4 regions of the Nocardia sp. NPDC088792 genome follow, and region 4 is predicted to be linked to each of the others. Evidence: riboswitches for the same ligand, from Rfam matches in the RefSeq annotation. Region 4 holds a riboswitch; each other region holds the start of a gene.
The links. A riboswitch is a leader RNA that binds a small molecule or an ion and turns the genes downstream of it on or off. The one in region 4 is predicted to bind cobalamin.

Region 1: it holds a riboswitch for cobalamin, as region 4 does, so the genes downstream of both, ACIP5Y_RS12435 (CbtB-domain containing protein) here and ACIP5Y_RS41165 (FecCD family ABC transporter permease) in region 4, are expected to answer to the same signal.
Region 2: it holds a riboswitch for cobalamin, as region 4 does, so the genes downstream of both, metE (5-methyltetrahydropteroyltriglutamate--homocysteine S-methyltransferase) here and ACIP5Y_RS41165 (FecCD family ABC transporter permease) in region 4, are expected to answer to the same signal.
Region 3: it holds a riboswitch for cobalamin, as region 4 does, so the genes downstream of both, cobN (cobaltochelatase subunit CobN) here and ACIP5Y_RS41165 (FecCD family ABC transporter permease) in region 4, are expected to answer to the same signal.

What each region holds. Positions count from the first base shown of each region.
Region 1 covers NZ_JBIVKC010000002.1:689,715-693,785, forward strand. The annotation lists gene ACIP5Y_RS12420 (TetR/AcrR family transcriptional regulator) at 1-153, shown strand, start outside; gene ACIP5Y_RS12425 (CGNR zinc finger domain-containing protein) at 150-488, opposite strand; gene ACIP5Y_RS12430 (FAD-dependent monooxygenase) at 375-1,703, shown strand; cobalamin riboswitch at 1,745-1,883, shown strand; gene ACIP5Y_RS12435 (CbtB-domain containing protein) at 1,988-2,137, shown strand; gene ACIP5Y_RS12440 (CbtA family protein) at 2,160-3,011, shown strand; gene ACIP5Y_RS12445 (histidine phosphatase family protein) at 3,008-3,577, shown strand; gene ACIP5Y_RS12450 (alpha/beta fold hydrolase) at 3,579-4,071, opposite strand, start outside.
Region 2 covers NZ_JBIVKC010000001.1:1,392,416-1,396,486, reverse strand. The annotation lists gene ACIP5Y_RS06835 (MFS transporter) at 1-356, opposite strand, end outside; gene ACIP5Y_RS06830 (LacI family DNA-binding transcriptional regulator) at 488-1,498, shown strand; cobalamin riboswitch at 1,615-1,831, shown strand; gene metE (5-methyltetrahydropteroyltriglutamate--homocysteine S-methyltransferase) at 1,966-4,071, shown strand, end outside.
Region 3 covers NZ_JBIVKC010000003.1:375,872-379,942, reverse strand. The annotation lists gene cobN (cobaltochelatase subunit CobN) at 1-3,025, opposite strand, end outside; adenosylcobalamin-variant (AdoCbl-variant) riboswitch at 3,015-3,146, opposite strand; gene ACIP5Y_RS19390 (hypothetical protein) at 3,290-3,607, shown strand; gene ACIP5Y_RS19385 (hypothetical protein) at 3,864-4,071, shown strand, end outside.
Region 4 covers NZ_JBIVKC010000007.1:255,696-259,766, reverse strand. The annotation lists gene ACIP5Y_RS41165 (FecCD family ABC transporter permease) at 1-1,007, opposite strand, end outside; cobalamin riboswitch at 1,040-1,175, opposite strand; gene ACIP5Y_RS41160 (TetR/AcrR family transcriptional regulator C-terminal domain-containing protein) at 1,177-1,761, opposite strand; gene bioB (biotin synthase BioB) at 1,902-2,939, shown strand; gene ACIP5Y_RS41150 (hypothetical protein) at 3,069-3,284, shown strand; gene ACIP5Y_RS41145 (DUF2567 domain-containing protein) at 3,284-4,009, shown strand; gene ACIP5Y_RS41140 (hypothetical protein) at 4,022-4,071, shown strand, end outside.

The sequences.
Region 1 (4,071 bases), on a different contig from region 4:
ATGGATTCCGCCCTCCTCACCAACTCCCTGCTGACCATCGCCGAAATGCTCGGCCGCCTCGCCGTCAGCGACCCGGACACCTATCCGCGCGAACGCATCGAGGGTTTCGTGCAGTCCATCGTCCAGCTGCTCGTCGGTCAGCCGGCGAGCTAGCTCGCACCTCGATCCCGGTACGCGGCGACCCGGCTGCGGGTGGCGCAGCGCGGACCGCAAAAGCGTTGCGGCTGACGGCGGCCGGTATCGATGAAGAAACGCTCGCAATCCGGTGCGTCGCATTGCCCCCAGGCGCAGCGGCCACTCAGCCAGAGGCCGAAGGCGAGAGCCGCGGTGGACAGTAGCCAGTAGGTGCGATCGGCGTCCGGCGGCGGCTCGGAGTGCATGGACCATGGGCGGCCCGGCAGCTGTACGAGCAGCGGGTACGCAGGGTAGCGCCGCAGCAATGTATCGACAATCTGGTCATCGAGGCGCGCGCCGAGGTTTCCCGCCATCCGAAGGCTCGCGGGATCGCGGCGCGGTCGATGGAAATCTTCCGGCGCTGCGATCTGGAAAAGGAGATCCGTGCGGCCGGGCTGCCTCCTGAGCACGTCGCGTTCTTCCGCGGGCGGACACTCGATGATCCGGATTATGTCCGGACGCAACCCGCTTCGCCGGACGAGGCCGAATACACGCCCTCCCCCGGCTTGATCTGCTCGCAGGACGCCCTCGAACGAGTGCTCTCCGAACGGGTCGGGACGCACTTGCGGCGCGGGGTGCGGCTGCTGTCGTTCCGGCCGGAAGGCCCGGACATCGTTGCGACGCTGTCGGATACACACGCCGGCACCGAGTTCGAATTGCGGGCGCGGTGGCTGGTCGGGTGCGACGGTGCGCGCAGTACCGTGCGCGCGGGCAGCGGGATCGGGATGAGCGGGCCGGTCGCGCTCGGGGAGTTTCTCAGCGTGCGCTTCGAGGCGCCGCTGGGGCCGGTGGTCGCGGATCGGGCCAGTGCCTCGTATTTCCTGGTGCGCGGCGGCGGATTCATGGCCGTCGACAATGACCGGTGGTGGATTTATCAACATCCGCTGGGGTCCGGGGACCGGGCCGCGGAACTCGATGCGGTACAGCTCATCCGGTCCGGTGCCGGGATCGCCGAGCTCGAGGTCACCGTGCACGACACCCTCACCTGGCGGATGGACGCGCAACTCGCGGACGCCTACCGCCGCGGCCGGGTGCTGCTGGCCGGGGATGCGGCGCATACCGTGCCGCCGACCGGTGGGCACGGCATGAATGTCGGGATCGGTGATGCCGACAATCTGGCGTGGAAACTGGCCGCCGTACTGAGCGGCCGGGCGGGCGAATCACTGCTCGACAGCTACGAATCCGAGCGCCGGCCGCTCGCGCGGCAGGTCATCGATATCGCGAGCGACAATGCCCGGCGGGACTACCGGATCGACGATCAGCTCCTGCTCAGTGCGAACTATGCCGCCACGCCGCCGCTCACGCCCGATGGTTACCGGCCGTCGTTCGCAGTGGGTGCGCGGCTGCCGCATGCCTGGTCGGCCGACGGCAACTCGACTCTCGACCTGGTCGGCGTGCGGCCTGCCGCGCTCGCCGCATCACGATTGCCGCGCGAGCTCGCTGCCGCCTGTGGGTCGTCGCCGGACGCCGTTGTGGTGGTGCGACCGGACGGCCATATCGATTCGGTCGAGGATCCGGCCTCGGCCTGACCGGCGGGTCGTTGCCCGTTTCCCACCTGTTGGATGATCGTTTGACCTGGTGGTCAGCTGTTTCGTATCGTCATGTGATCGGCGATTCGTTGGAATCCGGTGTAATTCCGGAACGGTCGCGCCACTGTGAGCATCCGCGTGGATGTGAGTCAGACACCGGGCCGCCGTGTTGATACCGGCTCTGGGGACGCGAAATCCCCTGAAAGCAAGGAGTTCTCGTGGCCACTTCCTACGTTCCTCGTTCCGGCCTCGGCGCGGGCGCGCTGTCCCTGCCGACCACGGCCATGTGGTTGATCGGCACCACTGTGCTGGCACTGCTCGCCATCTACTTCATCGGCATCGATCAGGGCGCCGTCTCGGTGTTCGGCAGTGATATGCACGTGCACGAGTTCGTCCATGACGGACGGCATTTCCTCGGATTCCCCTGCCACTAGTCACGGGAATCGAGTACCCACAATGGAAAAACGGATCATCGGCCGGGGCGTCCTGCTGGGCGCGCTCGGCGGACTCTTCGCGTTCATCTTCGCCCGGATCATGGCCGAGCCCATCATCGATCGGGCCATCGACTACGAATCCGGCCGCGACGACGCCCAGATGGCGCTGGACAAGGCCGCCGGGCTGCCCATGCCCGATATGGGACCCGACATCTTCACCCGCGGCCAGCAGCAGAACATCGGTCTCGGGTTCGGTGTGATCGTGTTCGGCATGGCCATGGGCGCGCTGTTCGCGGTCGTCTACTACCTGGCCATGACCCGCTCGGGCAGGACCACCCCGCGCAATCTCGCGCTGCTGGTGTCGGGCGGCATGTTCCTGGCGTTCTATGCGGTGCCGTTCCTGAAGTACCCGGCCAACCCGCCGTCGATCGGGCATCCGGACACCATCAAGGAACGCACCGGGCTGTACGTGCTCATGATCGTGATCAGCACGGTGGCGCTGTTCGCGGCCATCTGGCTGGGCCGCAGACTGGCCGCGCGACTGGGCAATTGGACCGCGACCATCGCTTCGGGCCTGTCCTTCGTGGTGGTCATGAGCATTGTGATGCTGGTGCTACCGTCGCTCGGACATCTGTCGGCGAACAAGTCGTTCGGCGACTTCGACACGGAAACGCCGCAGCCGCTGAAGGATGCGGCGGGGACCATCGTCTACCCGGGCTTCCCGGCGGACGATCTGTTCCACTTCCGGCTGTACTCCTTCATCGCGCAGGCGATTCTCTGGGCCGTCATCGGCGTCGGGTTCGCCTGGCTCGCACCACGATTGCTCGGTGAGCGCGCCGTCACCGCCCCGGAACAGTCCACCGCGGCGGCATGAGCGCGGTCACCCGCCTCACCCTGGTGACGCATGCGTTCACCGATGCCGTGCAGGCCGCCCGCTTCCCGGCCGATGAACCGCTGAACCCGCTGGGGTTGCGGTCGGTCGAGACGTCGGGCGGACTGTCCGGCGAGGCTGCCGGCGTGTGCTACGCGCCGGAGGCCCGCACCGCGCAGACCGCCGACGCGCTCGGGCTCTCCGGCACCGCCGAGGAAGCCTTGCGCGACTTGGATTGTGGCAGCTGGGCGGGGCGGTCGATGGATGCCATCGCACCCGATCAGCTGATGGCCTGGCTCACCGATCCGGGCTTCCGCGGGCACGGCGGCGAGGCCATCACCGATCTCATCGAACGAGTGAGCTTGTGGCTCAACGGTGTAGCGGGTCAGGGTGACCGCGTCATCGCAATCACCCATCCAGCGATCGTGCGTGCGGCGATTCTGTGCACCTTGCAGGCTCCCGCGGAATCGTTCTGGCGCATCGATATTCCACCGTTGACTGCGACGACGCTGCATCACCGGCAGCCCGCTTGGACGCTGCGTTCCACCGCGCACGCACTGACCGAATGAGTCAGGCCAGAACCTGGTCATGGGCGGCAATGAAGTTCAGGAAGCGCGGAATCACCTGATCCGGATTCGCCCACAGCACATCGTGTCCGATGCCCGGGTAGATCTCGATATCCACGGCCGGAATGTGCTTCCGGATCTTGTCCGGCACCACCGCGAGGTCATTGGCCACGGTTTCGGCGCCGAAGAGCACCAGCATCGGCGCGGTGATGGTGGCCAGTTGTTCGTCGGTGAGCGGCTTCTCCCACGGCATGCCCGGCCGGAACTTCAAGCACGCCATGACCATTTCGAACTCCTCGTCGCTGAGTTCGATACTGGGGTTCAGCCACTTGTTGAACTTCCGCATCCGGTCCGGAGTGGGCCGGAGACCCGCGGCCAGGAACTTGATCAGTAGGCTCCACCGCGGTTTGGCGAAAGTGCCTCCGCCCGGCTCGAACATGGTCAGGCTCGCCAGCCGCTCCGGATACGTGGCCGCGGTCATGATGGAGATCCAGGAG
Region 2 (4,071 bases), on a different contig from region 4:
CCGAGCAGGAAGCGGCACACCAGCAGTTCCCACGCGTTCTGCGCGAAGGCGGCGATGAGTGCGAAGACGACGAATCCGATCAGGTTGACCAGGTACATCTTCTTGCGGCCGAGCCGGTCGGTGAGCCGTCCGAAGACCAAGGCGCCCACGAACATTCCGATGACGGCGGAGGCGGAGAGCGCGCCGGTCATGAAGCTGGAGAGGTGCCATTGCTTGGTGACGGTCGGCAGCGCCACGGCGATCACCGTGATGTCGTAGCCGTCGAGGAACATTCCCGCGGCCGACAGCACCATCACCTTGCGATGGAACGGTGTCAGTTGCGTGGAGTCGAGGGCCGAGAAGGCATCGCGGGCCACTGTGGTCCTTCCTTATGGAACTGAGTACTCAATCGTTTTAGCACTGGCAGTGGGCTCGGGTCAGGGGTTCTCGCCAAGAGTTCAGAGTCTGCTCACTCGCGTTCAGTGGCCGTTCGCTAGGGTGTCTTTTCGTGGCAACCGGTAGCGCACCGATCACGCAGCGGGATGTCGCATCGTCCCTCGGGGTCTCCATCTCCGCCGTCAGTCTGGCTTTGTCCGGGCGGCCCGGTGTGAGTGACCAGCTGCGGGAACGCATCCTCGAACGTGCCGAAGAACTCGGCTATCGGCCCAATGCTTCGGCGGTCGCCTTGCGCACCAACCGAACCCGGGTACTCGGGCTGCTCATCCGAAATCTGCGCAATCCGCACTTCCTGGACGTGATCGACGGTTTCGACGAAACCTGCGCCGCCGCAGGCTACGACGTGATGGTGGGCTCCTCCCGCTACGACCCGGCCCGGGAAGCGCAGCTGCTGGACGCCTTCCAGCACCGCGCCATCGACGGCCTGGCCATCGCGCCGATCGGGGTGAGTCCGCAGGTGCGGGAATGGTCTTCGGTCACCGATCGGCCGCTGGTCCTGCTCGATACCGCCGGTGGCCCGACCATGAGCGTCCGCACCGATCAGGAGACCGCGGTCGATCTCGCCGTCCGCCATCTGCTGGAGCTGGGGCACCGGCGCCTCGCCATGATCGTCGCCCCGGCGGACAAGTCGCCGGACCCCGAACGGCTCGAACGTTTCCGGCAGCTGAGCGCGGACCTCGGCTTCACCGCCCTGACGGTGACCACCGAGTTGTCCGCCCGGGCCGCGCGGACCGCCATCGCCGAGGCGCTGGCGGTGCCCGCGCCGGACCGTCCGACCGCCTTCATCGCCAACAGCGATTACATCGCCCACATGGCCTATCTCGCCGTGGCGGACGCGGGTCTGCGTGTTCCGCAGGATATTTCGGTGGTGGGTCACGACGATCTCCCTACTTCCGCCTCGCTGTGCCCGGCGCTGACCACGATTGCCGTGGATCGCCGGGAAATCGGCCATCGCGCGGCGTCGCTGTTGCTCGACGCGCTGCACGACCGTCCCATCGACACACCGAACATCGTCCTCCCGGTGACGTTGCATACGCGCGGTTCCACCGCGCCTCCGCCCTGATCGGACCGGTAGCGGTGCGGAACCCGTGCGAACTTCGCTATATTTGCGGGTGCAGCTGGTTCGCCGGAGGCGGAGTCGAGGAGCCCCTGATCCGCTCGATGGTGTCGAAGCCCGGCGATGACGTTCGCGTCATCGGCGTGGTGAGAGGGAACCCGGTGGGAATCCGGGACTGTCCCGCAGCGGTGAATGGGAACGACTGCCGTGAAAAGCACTGGGCGCACTGCCTGGGAAGCGACGGCTGGTAGGAACAGCCCCGGTCGAGTGCGCCGGGGTCGGCCCGGAGCGGGTCGGCGCCCATGAGTCCGAAGACCTGCCCGTTGTGCCGGATACGCCGTATCCGGCGGTCGTCGCCTCGTGGATCGGGCGTTACGCCGAGTGGACCGGGCACGGATCATGCGTGTGGGCTCGTTCAGCGTACGTTTCGAAATGGGTGGCGTCCCTCTGACTGCTGACCATGGAGTTCATCGATGTTGAACCCTGACAATACTTTCACCGCCACCGTGCTGGGGCTGCCGCGAATCGGACCGAATCGCGAACTCAAGCGCGCCACCGAAGCGTACTGGGCGGGCCGCCTCGACGCCGCCGGACTGCACGAGGTCGCCCGGGAGCTGCGGACTGCGCAGCTCACGCAGGTTCGGGACGCCGGGCTGGATTCCGTTCCGGTCGGCACGTTTTCGTATTACGACCAGGTGCTCGATACCGCCGTGCTGCTGGGCGCATTGCCTGAGCGGGTGCTCGGTATCTCCGACGAGCTGGACCGCTACTTCGCGGCCGCGCGCGGCAATGCCGAGGTCGCGCCGCTGGAAATGACCAAGTGGTTCGACACCAACTACCACTACCTGGTGCCCGAACTCTCGGCGGAGACCGAGTTCTCGCTGCACCCGGAGAAGCCGCTCGCCGAGCTGGAAGAGGCACTGGCGCTGGGGGTTCCGGCCCGGCCGGTGATCGTCGGCCCGATCACCTTCCTCGAGCTGGCCAAGTCGGTGGACGGCAGCAACCTGCTGGACCGGCTGCCCGATCTACTGCCGCTCTACGAGCAACTGCTCGGTCTGCTCGCCGCGGCCGGTGCGAAGTGGGTGCAGATCGACGAGCCGTCGCTGGTCACCGATCTGTCCGAAACCGAACTGGCCGTGGTGCACACCGCATACCGGCGGCTGGCCGAGCTGTCGGCGCGGCCGGCCATTCTGGTCGCCTCGTACTTCGGGCGGCTGGGTGCGGCGCTGCCGGTGCTGGCGGAGACCGGGATCGAGGGCATCGCCGTCGATCTGGTCGCGGGCGGTGACGCGGATGTGGTTGCGGCGCGGTCGATCACGGACAAGCTGATCGTGGCCGGTGTCGTGGACGGCCACAATATCTGGCGCGTCGATCCGGACCACGCCCTGCCGCGGCTGACCGATCTGCGGAATGCCGGGGTGACGGTCGCGGTGTCGAGTTCCTGCTCGCTGCTGCATGTTCCGTACAGCCTGAAGCCGGAGACGGATCTGGAGCCGCGGCTGCGCAGCTGGCTGGCCTTCGGCAACGAGAAGCTCGCCGAGATCGTGCTGCTGGCCACCGCGCTGCACCGGGGCGAGGAGGCCGTGGCCGGTGGCCTGGACATCGCTCGCACCGCCGTGCTGGACCGCAAGGCCGATCGGCGGCTGCACGTGCAGGCGGTGCGGGATCGCCTGGCCGGGCTGGACGCGGACGCGATTCGCCGCGCTCCGGCCGACGAGCGTCGCGTGCTGCAGCAGGAGCGGCTGCACCTGCCGTTGCTGCCGACCACCACCATCGGCTCCTACCCGCAGACCGGCCGGATCCGGGTGGCGCGCGCGGAACTGCGCAAGGGCGGGATCGACCGGGCCGAGTACGACGCGCGCATGCGCGCCGAGATCGCCGAAGTCGTTGCGCTGCAGGAGGAGATCGGCCTGGACGTGCTGGTGCACGGCGAGCCGGAGCGCAATGACATGGTGCAGTACTTCGCCGAACAGCTGGACGGTTTCGCCGCCACGGCCAACGGCTGGGTGCAGTCCTACGGAACCCGTTGCGTGCGACCGCCGATCGTGTACGGCGACGTGGTGCGCCCGGCGGTCATGACCGTCGAGTGGATCACCTACGCGCAGTCGCTGACCGCGAAGCCGGTCAAGGGCATGCTCACCGGTCCGGTGACCATCCTGGCGTGGTCGTTCATCCGCGACGATCAGCCGCCGGCCGATACCGCGCGGCAGATCGCCCTCGCGATCCGGGACGAGACGGTCGACCTGGAGGCGGCCGGTATCGGCATCATCCAGGTGGACGAGCCGGCGCTGCGGGAACTGCTGCCGCTGCGCAAGGCCGATCAGGCCGCCTACCTGGAGTGGGCGGTGGACGCGTTCCGGCTGTCGACCTCCGGGGTCGCGGATGCCACCCAGATCCACACCCACCTCTGCTATTCGGAGTTCGGTGAGGTCATCGGGGCCATCGCGGGCCTGGATGCCGATGTCACCTCGATCGAGGCGGCGCGTTCGCATATGGAGGTGCTGGACGACCTCAATGCGGCGGGCTTCGACCTGGGTGTGGGTCCGGGCGTGTACGACATCCACTCGCCGCGGGTGCCG
Region 3 (4,071 bases), on a different contig from region 4:
GCGCCAGCACATGCGGGAACGCATCCCGGAAGAATCCGCTGATGCGCACCGTCACATCGACACGCGGCCGCCCCAACTCCTCCGGCGAGATCGCCTCGAGCGTCGTCACCCGCCGGCTCGCCTCATCCCACACCGGCCGGACACCCAGCAGCGCAAGCACTTCCGCAATATCGTCACCCGAGGTCCGCATGGCCGAGGTGCCCCACACCGACAGCCCCACCGACCGCGGGTACTCCCCATGATCGGCCAGATACCGCTCCAGCAGCGAATCCGCCATGGCCTGACCGGTTTCCCACGCCAGCCGCGACGGCACCGCCTTCGGATCCACCGAATAGAAGTTCCGACCGGTCGGCAGCACATTGATCAGCCCACGCAACGGCGACCCACTCGGCCCCGCCGGAATGAACCCACCGTTCAACGCATGCAGAATCCGCGAAATCTCCACCCCGGTCTGCCGCAACCGCGGCACCACCTCGGTGGCCGCAAACCCCAGCACCCGCCGCACCGCATCCAACCGCGAATCCGCATCCGACACCGGACCGCCGGGCACGTCGATCACCCGCGCCGCCGAGGACGAATCGGCCCCAGGTACCTCCGACGCGCCGGGCGGCACAGCGGAATCCGCCCCACGTGCCCGTACCGCGAGCGCCGAATCACCTTCGACCACAACCGCACTCCGCTCACCCGCCGTGCGAGCGACCTCGGAGCGTGCCGCAGCGCCGGCCGAACTCGCGTCGGGCGCCGAAGCCGTGGCAGCGGCCCCGGGCGTGTCGAAGTCGGCGAGCAGTTCTTCGGTGAGGGCGTCGATGGCGTCGACGTCCCAGTCGACTTCCTGCATGGCGGAGACGAGTTCGCGGGCGCGGGTTTCGAAGGTGTCGACGCGCTCGCGGGATTCGCTGCCGTCTTCGGTGAGGCCGAGGGCTTCTCGCAGGCCCGGGACGTTGACCTCGCCGCCCCAGAGCTGGCGGGCGCGGAGCATGGCGAGGACCAGGTCGACCTCGGCTTCGCCGGCGGGGGCCTGGCCGAGAATGTGCAGGCCGTCGCGGATCTGGACGTCCTTGATCTCGCAGAGCCAGCCGTCGACGTGCAGCAGCATATCGTCGAAGACCTCTTCGTCCGGGCGCTCGGACAGGCCCAGGTCGTGGTCCATCTTGGCGGCGCGCATGAGGGTCCAGATCTGCTGGCGGATCGCGGGCAGCTTCGCCGGATCCAGCGCGGAGATATTGGCGTGTTCGTCGAGCAGTTGCTCCAGACGCGAGATGTCGCCGTAGGTTTCGGCGCGCGCCATGGGCGGGATGAGGTGATCGACCAGGGTGGCGTGGGCGCGGCGCTTGGCCTGGGTGCCCTCACCCGGATCGTTCACCAGGAACGGGTAGATGAGCGGCAGATCGCCCAGCGCGGCGTCGGTGCCGCACGAGGCGGACATGCCCAGGGTCTTGCCGGGCAGCCACTCCAGATTGCCGTGCTTACCCAGATGCACCATGGCGTCGGCGGCGAAACCGTCCGGCGCGGCCAGCCAGCGGTAGGCGGCCAGGTAGTGATGGCTCGGTGCCAGATCCGGATCGTGGTAGATGGCGACCGGGTTCGCACCGAAACCGCGCGGCGGCTGCACGATCAGCACCACATGGCCGAAACGCAGTGCGGCGATGACGATCTCACCCTTGGGGTCGGCGGAGCGGTCGACGTACATCTCCCCCGGCGGCGGACCCCACGCCTCGACGACCGCCGCACGCAGATCCTCGGGCAGGGTCTCGAACCAGGCGGTGTAGGCGTCGGCGCCGATGCGGATCGGGTTGCCCTCCAGCTGTTCCGCGGTCAGCCAGTCGGGATCCTGCCCGCCCGCCGCGATGAGGGCGTGGATGAGCGCATCACCGTCGGCCTGCTCCAGGCCGGGGATCTCGCCCTCCGCGCCGAGATCGTAACCGGCCGAACGCATCTCGGTCAGCAGCTTGATGGCGCTGGCCGGGGTGTCCAGTCCGACCGCATTGCCGATGCGGGCATGCTTGGTCGGGTATGCCGACAGCACGATCGCGATCTTCTTGTCCGCGGCCGGAATATGACGCAGCCGGGCATAGCGGGTCGCGATACCCGCCACCCGTGCGGCCCGCTCGGGATCGGGTACGTAGGTGGACAGGCCGTCGGCGTCGAACTCCTTGAACGAGAACGGGACCGTGATGATGCGGCCGTCGAACTCCGGCACCGCCACCTGCGTGGCCACATCCAGCGGAGACAGACCATCGTCATTGGCCGCCCACTGCTCGCGACCACTGGTGAGGCAGAGGCCCTGCAGGATCGGCACATCCAGGTCGGCGAGCGCGCCCACGTCCCAGGCCTCGTCGTCGCCGCCGGCGGAGGCGGTGGCCGGCTTGGTGCCGCCCGCCGCCAGTACGGTCACCACGAGCGCGTCGGCGTCGCGGAGGCGGGCCAGCAGTTCGGGTTCGGCGGTGCGCAGGGAGGCGCAGTACACGGGCAGCGCCCGCGCGCCCTTGTCCTCGATGGCCGCGCACAGTGCATCGATGTAGCCGGTGTTGCCGGCCAGATGCTGGGCGCGGTAGTAGACGACCGCCACGGTCGGCGCGCCCGCCGGGACCGGACGCGAATCCCGCTCCAGCTCACCCCAGCTCGGCATCTCCACCGGCGGCTCGAAGCCGTGCCCGGTGAGCAGCACCGTATCGGACAGGAAGTTGTGCAGCTGCAGCAGGTTTCCGGGTCCGCCCGCGGCCAGGTAGTTGTGCGCGTCGGCGGCGACGCCGCCGGGCACGGTCGAGCATTCCATCAGCTCGGCGTCCGGCGCGATCTCGCCGCCCAGCGCCACCACGGGAATCCCGCTGCCGCGCAGCGTCTCCAGTCCCTCCTCCCAGGCGCGCTTACCGCCGAGGATGCGCACGACGATGAGGTCGGCGCCTACCAGCAGGCCCGGCAGATCGTCCGGCAGCAAACGCGCCGGATTGCCGAGCCGATAATCGGCCCCGCTGGCGCGTGCGCTCAGCAGATCGGTGTCGGAGGTGGACAGCAGCAGGATCACAGGGTCTCGGCCTTCCTCGGGTGACGCGCCCAGCACGGTTCGGCGCTCGACGGGAAGGTCTGACTGTCACAGTGGCGCGACCGCACCGGAATTCCACCGGTTTCTTCCGTTCGACGAGCGCGCCGATGCTATCGCGTGGGCTGCCCGGTCCTTGCGGTGCGCCCCGCGGAGTGGCCACGACGGGTCGTGCTCAGCGGATCACAGTGCGGCAAAGGCTGGTCCGCGTCGCTGTGCGACCGACCGGTCCGGGCGTACGCTGCCCGTATGCCTAGCACTCCGGGATGGGTCAGGCGGAATCGCTTCGCCGCCTGGTCAGGGTACTTCTGCATACTGGTTGCCTTCGCGACGCTGGCAATGACATTGACAGCAGCAGGCAGCGGCCACACCCAGTGGGCCATGATCGCGGGCATCATCTGCGCCGCTACCGTCCTCTTGGGCCTCACCATCATGACGACGACCGTCCGCCGCGACCATGTGGAGCACCACCTGGTCCCCAACCTCCTCAACGACTGCTGGGAAAAGACCCCGCCCTACGCCCGGCTCCGCGGCGCACCCAAATACATCGAGCCCCGCCACACCTGAGCGGGCCGCACTCGACCGAACAAGATCCGAACAGGGCCCCACGCAGACGCGTGGGGCCCTGTCCCATTCCGGTCACCGAGCGCTGCGGACCATATCCCCTGCCACGGGAGCGAAAGCGCAGTTCAGAAGCCTGTGACGCCGGTCACCCCAGGCGTACGCTCGGGGTATGCCGAATACTCCTTCATGGGTCCGGCGGAACCGATTTGCCGCCTGGTCAGTGTACTTTTGCGCTCTGGTTGCCTTCGCGATGCTGGCAATGACTTTGACGGCCGCGGGTAGCGGCCACGCCCGATACGCCCTCATCGCGGGCATCATCTGTGCGGCCGCCGTGCTGTTCGGCTTCGCGTCGATGGGCAGCACCGTGCACCGCGATCATGTCGACCATCACCGCACCCCGAATCTGCTGCAGGACAGCTGGCAGCTCGCACCGCCGTATGCGCGGGTGCGCGGCGCTTCGCGCCCGG
Region 4 (4,071 bases):
CGCCGGCCCATGAGGAGGAGGAAGGCGGGGGCGCCGATCAGGCCGGTGAGGACGCCGACGGGGATTTCGGTGGGGCGGACCAGGACTCGGGTGGCGGCGTCGGCGACGACCAGGAAGAGGGCGCCGCAGAGGGCCGAGGCCGGGAGCAGGATGCGGTGACGCGGACCAACTATGAGGCGGGCCGCGTGCGGCACCACGAGGCCGACGAAGCCGATACCGCCGGAGACCGCGACCAGGACACCCACCAGGATCGCCAGCAGGATGAAGAGCGCGATCCGCAACTGCCGCACCGGCACTCCGACCGAGGCTGCGGTGTCCGCGCCCAGGTTCAGCACATCGAGCCAGTTGGCGGAGAGCAGTAGGACGAGGGTGCAGGCGGCTACCACGGTGGCGGGGAGCAGGATTCGAGTCCAGTCGGCGCCTGCCAGGCTGCCGAGCAGCCAGAAGAGGACCGATTTTGCGGCGGCGGGATCGCCGCTACGGAAGACGATGTAGCTGCTCAGGGCGCTGAAGGCCGAGCCGAGGACGGTGCCGGTCAGGACCAGGCGCAGCGGGGTGAGGCCGCCTTGGGCCACCGCGACCAGAAATACCGCCGCCGCGGCGGCCAGAGCGCCGGCCAGCGCGCCCGCCGACAGTGCCCAGAGTCCGGCTGCCGCAAAGCTTCCCGTGGTGATGACGGCTGCCGCGCCGACGCCCGCACCGGAGGAGACGCCCAGCAAATAGGGATCGGCCAGTGGGTTGCGCACCAGGGTCTGCATGGCCGCGCCCGCGACCGCCAGCCCGGCCCCGACGATCGCCGCCAGCAGGGTGCGCGGCACTCGGAGCTGCCAGACGATGGTGTCGGCGCCGAGGTTCGCGGGTGCGAGTCCGGTTGCGCGCCGGTGCAGTACGTCCAGTACGTCGTGCAGCGGGATGGTTTCGGCGCCGAATCCGGTCGCCACGATCATGGCGGCGAGCAATAGCGCCACCAGTACCGGCAGCGTGATCGCCGCCCGGGCACGGCTCATCGACGGAGCTCTCTGGGCAAATCGCGGCCTCTCCCGAGTTCGGTCCGGTGGGGGAGGTCTGACTCGCAGCCCGAAGGTTGCTCACAGTGGCGCGACCGTTCCGGGTTTGCACCGGATTCCCGCACCCACCGGGGATGACGGGACGGACTCTACCGTCCGGAAGTATTGCTCAACGGATGCGGGTGCCCAGCAGGTGACGCACACCGCTCACGAACAATTGCAGCCCGAAATCGAAGCGGGCGGTGGCGTCGGTGGTGTCGTAGAGAGGAGAGTGTTCCTCGGCGAGGGCGCCCGCGGAATCCATCTGGATGCGCGATTGCTCGTCGACGGTCTGGCCGAGTACGTAGTACAGCAGCGTGTAGGCCGCGAGATCGGCTTCCTCCCGTGTCATGCCCGCGCGAATGGCGGCGCTGGCCAGCCGTTCCCGCCCCTTGCTGGTGGTCAGCCGGGAAGCGTAAGTGGCCGAGACCAATTCGGCTCCGTCGCGGTAGGCGAGCAGGCAGGAGCGCAGCCGATGCGCCAATTCGGTCAGCTGGCCGGACCATTCGCCCGCACCGACCGGTTCGTCCATGGGTGCGAGAATGCGGTCGGCGACCGCGCCGAGCAGGGCCTGCTTATTGGGGAAGTGCCAGTACAGCGCGCCCGGCTGCACATGCAGCGAGCTCGCCAGGCGCCGCATGGTCAGGTCGGCGAGCCCGTACTGGTCGAGAATGGCGATGGCCCCGTCGACCACGTCCGTGCGATGAAGTTGCACTGCAGAATCCGACCCTCTCGTGTTCCGGCTCACGTTCCCGGCTGCTAGCCTACCCTGAACACCGTTCAAGTTGTTCGGCTACACGAGCCGGGCACGTTGCGATGCCCGGCCCGACCGGCCGGACGAAGGGACTCGTAGGCATGACCCAGGCAGCCGTCACCACCGAGGCCGGAAGCACTGCCGGCGACGACATTCTCGCCATCGCCCGCGAGCAGGTGCTCGAACGCGGCGTCGGACTCACCCAGGACCAGACCCTCGAGGTACTGCGCCTGGGCGACGACCGGCTCGAAGAACTACTGAGCCTCGCGCACGACGTGCGCATGAAATGGTGCGGACCGGAGGTCGAGGTCGAGGGCATCATCTCGCTCAAGACCGGCGGCTGCCCCGAGGACTGCCACTTCTGTTCGCAGTCCGGCCTTTTCCAGTCCCCCGTGCGCGCCGCGTGGCTCGATATCCCGTCGCTGGTCGAGGCCGCCAAGCAGACCGCCAAGACCGGCGCCACCGAATTCTGCATCGTGGCCGCCGTGCGCGGACCGGACGAGCGGCTGATGGCGCAGGTCGCCGCCGGCGTCGAGGCCATCCGCAACGAGGTCGACATCCAGGTCGCCTGCTCGCTCGGCATGCTGAACCAGGAACAGGTGAACCAGCTCGCCGCCATGGGCGTGCACCGCTACAACCACAATCTCGAGACCGCGCGTTCGCACTTCCCGAACGTGGTCACCACGCACACCTACGACGAGCGCTGGGAAACCCTGCGCATGGTGCGCGAGGCCGGTATGGAGGTCTGCTGCGGCGGCATCCTCGGCATGGGCGAAACCCTGGAGCAGCGTGCGGAATTCGCCGCGGACCTGGCCACGCTGGAGCCCGACGAGGTGCCGCTGAACTTCCTCAACCCGCGCCCCGGCACGCCGTTCGGTGACCTCGAGGTGCTGCCCGCGGCCGACGCGCTGCGAGCCGTCGCCGCCTTCCGGCTCGCGTTGCCGCGCACCATTCTGCGCTTCGCCGGCGGCCGCGAGATCACGCTCGGCGACCTCGGCGCCAAGCAGGGCATCCTCGGCGGCATCAATGCCGTCATCGTCGGCAACTACCTGACCACGCTGGGCCGGCCCGCCGAAGCCGACCTGGATCTGCTGGGCGAGCTCGAGATGCCGATCAAGGCGCTCAACGAAACTTTCTGACAGCAGCGGGGCGGTAGCCCTCTGACGCCGGTGGACCATCCGGAGCCGGTACCGTGAAGCGGTACCGGCTTCGGCGCAGCTCGACCAGGCTGTTCCACATCGAGACACGAAGGATCCATCGAGGTGATCGTGGAGATAGAGGAGCGCTACAACCCGTTCACGGGTAAGCGGATCGTGCCGGGTCTGGAGGATCCGGTGCCGGCCGCCGCCGCACTGGGATTGGAGCCGCCGCGCTACTGCGAACAGTGTGGCCGCCGCATGATCGTGCAGGTGAGCCCGGACGGCTGGTGGGCGAAGTGCTCCCGGCACGGTGTTCTCGACTCCACGCACCTGGAACACCGCTAGTGGCAACCGCATTCACCGCCACCGAACCGGGCGGGCTGGACACGGGCATCCTGATTCGTGAGGTTCGTGCCGCCACGGTGGTGGCCGCGGTGATCGGCGCGGCGAGCGCGCTGGGCGGGGTGGTCTGGGCGTATCTCGCACCGGCCGAACAGCTTGCGGTGGTCGACAAGAATCAAGGGGTGGCGCTCACCGGGGAGAGCGTGCACCGGTTCGATGGGCTCGCCATCTTCGTGCTCATCGGGTTCGTCACGGCGGTGGTCACCGCGAGTGCGGCCTGGCGGTGGCGCTGTGCGCGCGGGCCGCTGGGGCTGCTCGGCATATTGCTCGGCTCGGTGGGCGGGGCGGTGCTCATGAAGTTCGTGGGTGAGGCGGTGGCCGAGCAGGTGCATACGCGGCCCGCGAATCCGGCGCTGCACACCATCGTGGAATTCGCGCCGTCCGTGGAGAGCTGGGCCGTGATCATCGTGCAGCCGCTGGCGGCGGCGCTGGTGATTCTGATCCTGGCGGCCCTGAGCACACGTGACGATCTCGGGACCGGTGAACTGCTCCCGTTCGGCGGCAGCCCGCCCGAGCCGGATGTGCTGGCGCCCAACCAGTTCGGGTCCGCCATCACGTACGGGCCGTATTACGGTGCGGGTGGCGCGCCGCAGCCCGGTGCGCCGCGCGATCCGATGGTGCCGTTCGAGGCGCCGGGTTCGGCGCCGGAGCCGGGTACCGCGCGCTGACGGTTGCGCGCCGTGGGAAATTCGGTGGATGCGGCCGCGGGGTCGGCCTACCCTGGCGGAGC